2 regions of the Paenibacillus sp. V4I9 genome follow, and region 2 is predicted to be linked to the other one. Evidence: predicted binding sites of a transcription regulator. Region 2 holds the regulator's gene; the other holds the start of a gene.
The links. The regulator NrdR, encoded in region 2, represses ribonucleotide reductase genes. The targets are predictions, from matches to a motif close to AACACNATATATNGTGTT.
Positions count from the first base shown of each region.

Region 1: the regulator NrdR is predicted to act here: its motif matches at 1,306-1,323, upstream of QFZ81_RS24500 (adenosylcobalamin-dependent ribonucleoside-diphosphate reductase).

Region 1 covers NZ_JAUSZE010000001.1:5,267,681-5,271,832, reverse strand. Annotated here, with positions in the region: gene QFZ81_RS24510 (lipoate--protein ligase family protein) at 1-72, shown strand, start outside; gene dat (D-amino-acid transaminase) at 174-1,004, opposite strand; gene QFZ81_RS24500 (adenosylcobalamin-dependent ribonucleoside-diphosphate reductase) at 1,398-4,022, shown strand.
Region 2 covers NZ_JAUSZE010000001.1:5,474,379-5,478,530, forward strand. Annotated here, with positions in the region: gene QFZ81_RS25555 (hypothetical protein) at 31-204, opposite strand; cyclic di-GMP riboswitch class I at 288-384, shown strand; gene QFZ81_RS25560 (hypothetical protein) at 424-615, shown strand; gene nrdR (transcriptional regulator NrdR) at 800-1,279, opposite strand; gene QFZ81_RS25570 (alpha/beta-type small acid-soluble spore protein) at 1,397-1,621, shown strand; gene QFZ81_RS25575 (lytic transglycosylase domain-containing protein) at 1,724-2,302, opposite strand; gene coaE (dephospho-CoA kinase) at 2,299-2,895, opposite strand; gene QFZ81_RS25585 (MntP/YtaF family protein) at 2,986-3,726, opposite strand; gene mutM (DNA-formamidopyrimidine glycosylase) at 3,824-4,152, opposite strand, start outside.

The sequences.
Region 1 (4,152 bases), 210 kb from region 2:
TATGAAATTGAGCTTTCTGAGCGGCTTGTGCGCGAGAAATATGGCACGGATGAGTGGAATTTGCGTCGTTAAGCGAAAGCGCGTGCGAAAGTGCAAAGAAGCACGAACCTTTCTAAGAAAGGTTCGTGCTTTTGTTTGTTTGGAGTTTTGTGACATCATATATCTATTGAACTTTATTGTACAAAAGTACGTTCAAACTCACTATGCAGACTGCGAGTAATCGGACCTGGCGCGCCGGTTCCAATTGCTTTGCCATCAATCTGTAAGATAGGCGTAATTTCCACGGTAGTTCCTGTGATAAAAGCTTCATCTGCCAGCATAAGCTGCTCCGTCGTAAAGGACTCTTCTTTAACTGTGATTTTTTGTGAGTGAGCTAGTCTCAAAACGACAGCCCGGGTGATACCATGAAGGATCAAATGGTTAGCTGGGTGCGTGTAAAGTACGCCATCTTTGATCATCATCAAGTTAGAAGCGCTGCATTCTGTAACAGTGCCGCTGCGATGCAGTACGACTTCTTGCACGCCGTGATCGAGCGCTGCTTGTTTGGCCATAATATTTGGGAGAAGATTAAGCGTTTTGAGATCACACCTCAGCCAGCGGATATCCTCTAAAGTGATTGCATTAATACCATTATGTATTGTAGCGATGGGTCTCCTTACCTCTGTGCAGTAGGCTAGCAGAATAGGCTCAACTTGAGCAGGGAATGGATGTGCTCTGGGAGCTTCGCCTCTGGTGATTTGCATATAAACAGTGCCTTCATTTAGACCATTCTTTTCAATAAGCTGCGTGAGAATATGACCGATTTTTTCAATTGAAAAAGGTAGTTCTATCCGCACATCACTTGCGGTTCTTTGGAGCCTCTGCATGTGAGCAGCTTGCTCGTAAATTTTCCCATGATACACACGGAATACCTCATATATCCCATCTCCAAAATAGTAACCACGATCATCCGGTGAAAGAAGAACGTCCTCCTTGTTGACGAACTCATTTTTAAAAAAATACATATCAACATCTCCTAAGTAAATCCTAGATTTCCATAAAATATCATCGAACAAATGTTCTGAAAAGTAATGAAATGTGTTATTATAAGTTATAGGTTAGCAGAGGAATTAGCGAACGTCAAAACGAGCTGTATAGCCTATCTCATCTTGCTTGGTTGAATGATTAAATATGGTTATTCTGGCCGCGAAAAAGAGAGAATTAGTAAGTAAGGATTAGCTAAAATGATTAAGGGTTGTCTTAATAACGAAATTTGGTTCTTTAGCTATTAGAAGATCAATATATAGTGAGGTATAATGAATTTCGCACACCACATATTGTAATTTTACATAAACTTCATAAAGTGACTTTTATTTTAGTTGTAGCTGAGTATGTAGCTTATTGGGAGGGAATTATGGATGGGGATTGTACAGTCTAATAAGAAGCTGGATGGATTAAGTGAGAAAATATTTTTGGATCGTTATGCACTCAAAAATGCGGATACAAGTGTTGCCAAGGTGGGCGATACTGTTCTCGTTTTGACGAAGGATGACCCTAAATTCCCAGCCAAAGAAGTTGGCGAAATTGTCAGCCGTAATGGCGATACTGTCAAAGTAAAAACACGAAGTGGTGAGACTGTTGAATCCGCAGTGGAAAAGCTCACTTTAAATATTGAGAAGACACCGGAAGAAATGTGGAACCGCTTGGCCGGTGCAATGGCATCCGTAGAAGCAACCCCTGAGAAACGAAAAGAATGGACAGATAAATTCAGATACATCCTTGATGATTGGAAGCTTGTACCAGGTGGACGAATCGCAGCAGGTGCGGATGCAAGTGATGAATTGACCCTATTTAACTGCTATGTTATTCCGTCTCCACACGATAGCAGAGGCGGAATTATGAGCACACTCTCTGAAATGACAGAAATTATGTCACGCGGCGGTGGAGTTGGTATCAACCTGTCTTCGCTTCGTCCACGCCGTTCCGTAGTGAAAGGTGTTAATGGTTCATCCAGCGGGGCTGTTTCTTGGGGAGGTCTGTTTAGCTATACAACAGGATTAATCGAACAAGGAGGCAGCCGTCGCGGAGCACTTATGCTCATGATCAACGACTGGCACCCTGATCTTGAGGATTTCATCACGGTGAAATCAACGATGGGTCAAATTACGAACGCGAATTTATCCGTTTGTGTAAGTAACGCATTTATGAAAGCCGTTAAAGAAGATCTTGAGTGGGAGCTTGTTTTCCCAGATACAACTGACCCTGAATACAACGATAAATGGGATGGGAACTTAGATGCTTGGAAAAAACTAGGTAAAGCCGTCAAGCCTTATCGTACTGTACGGGCACGTGAAGTTTGGCATACAATCATTGAGTCTGCTTGGAAATCAGCTGAGCCAGGTGTCGTATTCCTGGAATACTACAACCAAATGTCCAACAGCTGGTACTTTAATCCGATTATTTGTACGAATCCATGCGGGGAGCAGGGGCTTCCGGCTTGGGGTGTCTGCAACTTATCTGCTATTAATCTATCGAAGTTTTATGATGCGGAAAAGCATGACGTGGATTGGGCAGATTTGGCCAAAGTGGTCCGTTATTCGACTCGCTTTCTCGATAACGTTATCGATAAGACGCCTTATCATTTTGAAGAAAATCGTACGAATCAACAAGGCGAGCGCCGCGTAGGTTTAGGTACTATGGGCTTAGCAGAACTGATGATTAAATTGAAAATTCGGTATGGAAGTCCGGAATCCCTGGTGTTTTTGGACGAAATCTACGGTTTTATGGCTAGAGAAGCCTATCTGGCATCGGCTGAAATAGCTGGTGAAAAAGGGTCTTTCAAAGAATTTATTGAAGATAAGTTCCTTGAGAGCGGCTTTATGAAAAACATGACAAAAGTATTCCCTGAAATTGGCAAAGCGATTAAGCAAAATGGCATGCGAAATGTGACTGTGATTACCCAAGCACCTACTGGAAGTACGGGGACGATGGTGGGTACATCGACAGGCATTGAGCCTTACTTTGCTTTTGAATATTATCGTCAAAGCCGTCTTGGCTTTGATAAACAATATGTGCCGATCGCACAGGAGTGGAAAGATGCAAATCCAGGTCAAGAACTGCCTGACTACTTCGTAACCTCCATGACGTTGACTGCAGAAGATCATATCCGAGCGCAAGCTGCGATTCAAACATGGGTAGACAGCTCGATCTCAAAAACAGCGAATTGTCCTGCAGACTTCACCGTGGAAGAAACGAAACGCTTGTATGAATTGGCTTTTGATCTAGGTTGTAAGGGTGTAACCATCTACCGTGATGGTAGCCGTGATGTGCAAGTATTGAGTACTAGCGCAGATAAAAAGGAAGATAAGAAAGAAGAAACTGCACCTGTGGCTGTTGCCGCGGAAGCCGTGAAAGATGCAGATAGCTTTACTAATCTCTCAGGCAAGCTTGCTGTAGATGTGGATGCGAAGACAGAGCAAGTATTCGATAAACAATATAAACGCCGTCCACAAATTCTACGCGGTGCAACGTATAAAGTGAATACACCATTCGGGATGGCGTACATCACTATTAACGATATGAACGGTACGCCGAGTGAAATCTTCCTCAACGTAGGAAAAGCAGGATCCGACGTGTTTGCGATGTCTGAAGCACTCGGTCGTGTGTGCTCCTTGTTCTTGCGCTATGGGGATCATGGCGATAAAGTGAAGCTGCTCGTGAAGCACTTGAAAGGCATTGGCGGGTCTGGCGCCATTGGCTTCGGCAACAACCGAGTCGAGTCCATCGCGGACGCGGTAGCCAAAGCGCTCGAGCAGCACGACGAAGTGATGAACGAGCAAGACGACGCGCGGAACTACGTGACCGCGACGAGTGAAGTGCTGGATGCGCCAGCACCGGTAGTGGAAGTGGGGCACACGGGTCATGGCAGTAGCGAGGCTAACGCCGCGCCGAAGGACCTGTGCCCGTCGTGTGGATCGGCTTCGCTGGTGAACAGCGAAGGGTGCAAGAATTGTATCAACTGCGGGTATAGCAGGTGTTCTTAGGATTGAGCCAGGGCGGAAGCCCTGGTTTTTTGTGATTTTTCATAATTTATTGTAAATGTTTCAAAATTTATTGTAGTTTTTGTTTCAAAAAACCACTTATGCATTCTTCTACATAAAAATACAATTGTGT
Region 2 (4,152 bases):
CATTATGTTGTAGTGCTTTTTTTTATACAATCAGCCACTTTTATAGTCGGGAAAGGTTTCCTTTACCTCATATTGTTTCTTCGAGTCCGAGTTTGCATACACATAAGCCAATAAGCGATCTTGATCAATTCCGAGAGAGCTAGCAACTTTTACGATATCTAATTCATAAGAAATGCTTGGAATTTGATTGGACTTGACGGACATATGCTTCAACCATCCTTCGAATAATGTAATTAATGGAAACTCAATCCGTAAATATGATATAGTTTTCTTACAAACATAAATCGGTACGATAAAGGCAAAACCACTGAAAGGTGGTGACGCAAAGCTAAAGGGACTAAAATGGCATTCTATGAATGTCCAAAATGTCAGCCAGCTACCGCCTCCGTCCGATTCATGTAGTAAGACTAGGAGGGAACAAAGATGATGGAAAAAATTACGATGGATGGTAAAATGAGTTTGGATGTACAGCAATTGATTGATAACTTGCATCTTCCAGAAAGTGATCTTTTGGACATGTTCTCCTTTAAGTTTGATAACAACGTTTTAACCCAAGATGAAGCTATTCGGTTTATTCATTTTCTCAGAAGTGAACTGGACAAACGCACTCAATAAAGGAATTATGCACGAAAGCATACAAAAATACAGTCGGTTGATGTCTAAAGATTTATTTTTTTCAAATAAATTTTAATCGCATGATTGTTGATTTCATGGGAAAAAATGAGAAAAGACAACGGGAATCCCGATGTCTTTTTCTTATTTTTTGTCATATTTAGAGATGAAATTATTAATTTTAGCATTATTTATCCCGGAGCAGTCCGGTGTCATGCTTTCCCAATATTTGTGTTAGCTCCTTCAGGAACATATTAATGTCCTTAAACTGACGGTATACGGAGGCGAAGCGAATGTACGCCACTTCATCGACGGGGTACAGCTGTTCCATGACGATTTCGCCAATGCTTAAACTATCCACTTCAGCATGAGCCGTGGTGCGAAGCTGCATTTCCACTTCAGATACCATCATCTCAAGCCTCTCCATCGATACCGGCCGCTTCTCACATGCTCGAATCAAGCCTCTTAATATTTTCTCTCGACTAAATTCTTCCCTACTTCCATCTTTCTTAATCACGATTAACGGAGTTTCTTCCACCATCTCAAATGTGGTGAATCTTCTCGCGCATTTCTCACATTCTCGACGACGACGAATCGATTTGTTTTCATTGGCTGAACGTGAATCAAGAACTTTCGTACCGGAATAGTCACAGAACGGACACTTCATTCGCTATCTCTCCTTTCTCTTCTTTCTCTTCTTTGATCTATTACCATATGTTACATGTCATGAACTTAGGAGATATGCACACAATACTATTACCAAACGACAAGGAGGTGAACAGACATGGGCGCAGGACAAAACCGTAACAGCAATACTTTAGTTGTTCCTCAAGCTAACGCAGCCTTGGATCAGTTAAAATACGAAGTAGCTCAAGAGCTAGGTATCTCCATCCCACAAGATGGTTATATGGGTAATATGGCTACTCGTGATGCTGGTGCCATTGGTGGTAACATCACTCGTCGCTTAGTACAAATCGCTGAGCAATCCTTGGCTGGTCAATTCAAGTAATCTTGAATCCTAGCTACTGAAGCTCAAAAACAGGAAGTATTGGACTCTAAGCCCCCAAAAGGAGCTAGTCCAATGCTTCTTTGTTTATGGAGAGAAGAAAACCTAATCTTTCTTTCCCCATTGCTGAGAATATAGCTTCGTGTATTTCTCATAATAATAGAGCACCCGCTGTACATAATGACGTGTTTCTCCGAATGGAATTTGATTAATATGCTCTTGCGAACCATCCCAAACGTCATTTTGCTTCCATTTATTCACATTCCCTTGACCTGCATTATAAGCTGCAATCGCATAAATTAAATTACCATTATAATGCTTCTTTAGCCAGCTCAAATACCAAGAACCAAGATTAATATTTACGTCCACTTTTAATAATTCGTCCTGCACATGAGGCCCTAAATTCGTGGATTCTACAATCCACTCTGCCGTGTCAGGCATAAGCTGCATAAGACCTAATGCGCCTTTGCTTGACTCCAAATGATATTTGTAATTCGTCTCCACCCTAATAATCGCAGCAATTAAAAATGGATCTATATTGTGTTTCGCCGCGCTCTGCCTAATTTCCTGCTCAAAGTAGATTGGGTACAGCTTTCTTCCGATAAAATCGCTATTCATAAAGAGAACTAGAACAAAACAAACAAGAAGCAGGGCAAAAACTCGTTTTTTACGTAAAAAGGTCATGAAAGCCCCTTCCCTAGCCAAAACTGCTCCACTTCAGCGTTAGTTTCTTCCCATGTACCGCTGTTGTCAATGACAACATCTGCGAAATTACGTTTCTCCTCAATGGACATCTGAGCATCTATGCGATTATTCGCCGCACTTTCCGTCAGTCCATCTCGTTGCATAAGCCGCTTCAACTGTACCGCACGTGGCACATATACAACCATAACTTCTTGAAACATGAAGGATAAATTAGATTCGATTAATAAAGGGACATCGACCACAACAAGCTTGCCCGGAAATTGCCTTTCAAAGGCTTCCATCTGTTCACGCATTTGTGCACGAATTGGCGGATGCAGAATACTTTCCAGCTGCTTGCGTGCCTCGGTATTACCAAAAATGATCTCGCCAAGCTTCTTGCGATGAAGCGAGCCGTCTGCCTGAAGAACAGCTTGTCCAAATTGTGCAGCAACCTGTTCAAGAACAGGGCTGCCGGGCTCGACGACATCGCGTGCTATGGTGTCCGCATCTACTAATAGGGCGCCGCGGCTAACCAGCATGGCGCTAACCGTGCTTTTGCCGCAGGCGATTCCTCCTGTTAACCCGATATTCATGGGCATATCTCTCCTAATCGTTTTCCACTTGGAAAACTTTCTCATATCCCAAGGATTACGAAATGAATGTCTTCCTAGTACAAGGGCGTGCTATAACATTTTCAAAAGACCCATGATAATGAGTACACATCCCGGAAGTACAGACAGTTTCTTCATCCAATTCATCTCCGCATACCGTAAACCAAACCGCAAACCTAATGCAATAAATGAACCACTTGAAATCGAAATGACGGAAGCCGTTAACAGTGGAACGAAACCAATTAATGCTGCGCCAATGCCTGCACCGAACGCATCTAAAGATAGCGCCAAACCAAGCAATGTAGCCTCTGAAGCTGAAATATTACCCGATTTGTCAACGTCAGCAATGGATGGTGTTCGCAAAATTTGAATAACCAGTCCGAAGCGTTTCAGCTCGATATTCAGTATTTCCTTCGTTCGCTGCAAAGTATCAAACGTGAGAATCTCTCCAGAACCCGGATGCCCGCCCTCTGGGGAGGGAAGGACACTGCTCACCGATGCTTGATCTAATGAGGAGACGCCTGGCTCCTGATGATCCTGAGACTTCTGTTGTCTCGTTTGTGCCAGTGCCCAGATGCCAATCCCAATCAAGATGAGAGCACCGATACGCTTAGCTACCAAGGGAGACATGAAGGAAGACATCAGTACACCGATCTGCATCGAGCTGTAGATAATGATACCAGACCAAAGCGATATAATCCCAATGGATAGGAGCGGAATTCGTATTTTACGTAATCCATACATCACACCGACGCCGAAGCCATCCAAAGAAACTGCGAAAGCAAGAATAAGCAGTGAAACTACAGGAAGCATAATACCCCTCCTAAGAGTTTTACCTAGAAACTAGCTTATAAGCCGTTTATCTAGGCTAAGTACTCCATATCATATGGGAAGGGGTGGCTTCACGTGCCTATTTCTCTGACTTCTTTCGGATTCTAGTCTGCTTTAACGGTTGACAGGTTGGGCAAATATGCGTTCCTCTGCCGCCAACGACGGTTTTGTAGATCTCGCTCCCGCATGTTTTACAGGGCTCGGACTGTCTGCCATAAATGTTCAGTTGATGCTGGAACAAGCCAATTTCGCCTTGTCCATTCACATACGATTTGATGGAGGATCCTCCAACTTCAACCGATTCACTAAGTGTACGAATGATGGCTGAGTGAAGGAGTACGAGCTCCTTCTTGCTTAGCGAGGAGGCTTCACGCTCTGGATGGATGCCAGCCAAGAAAAGGGACTCGT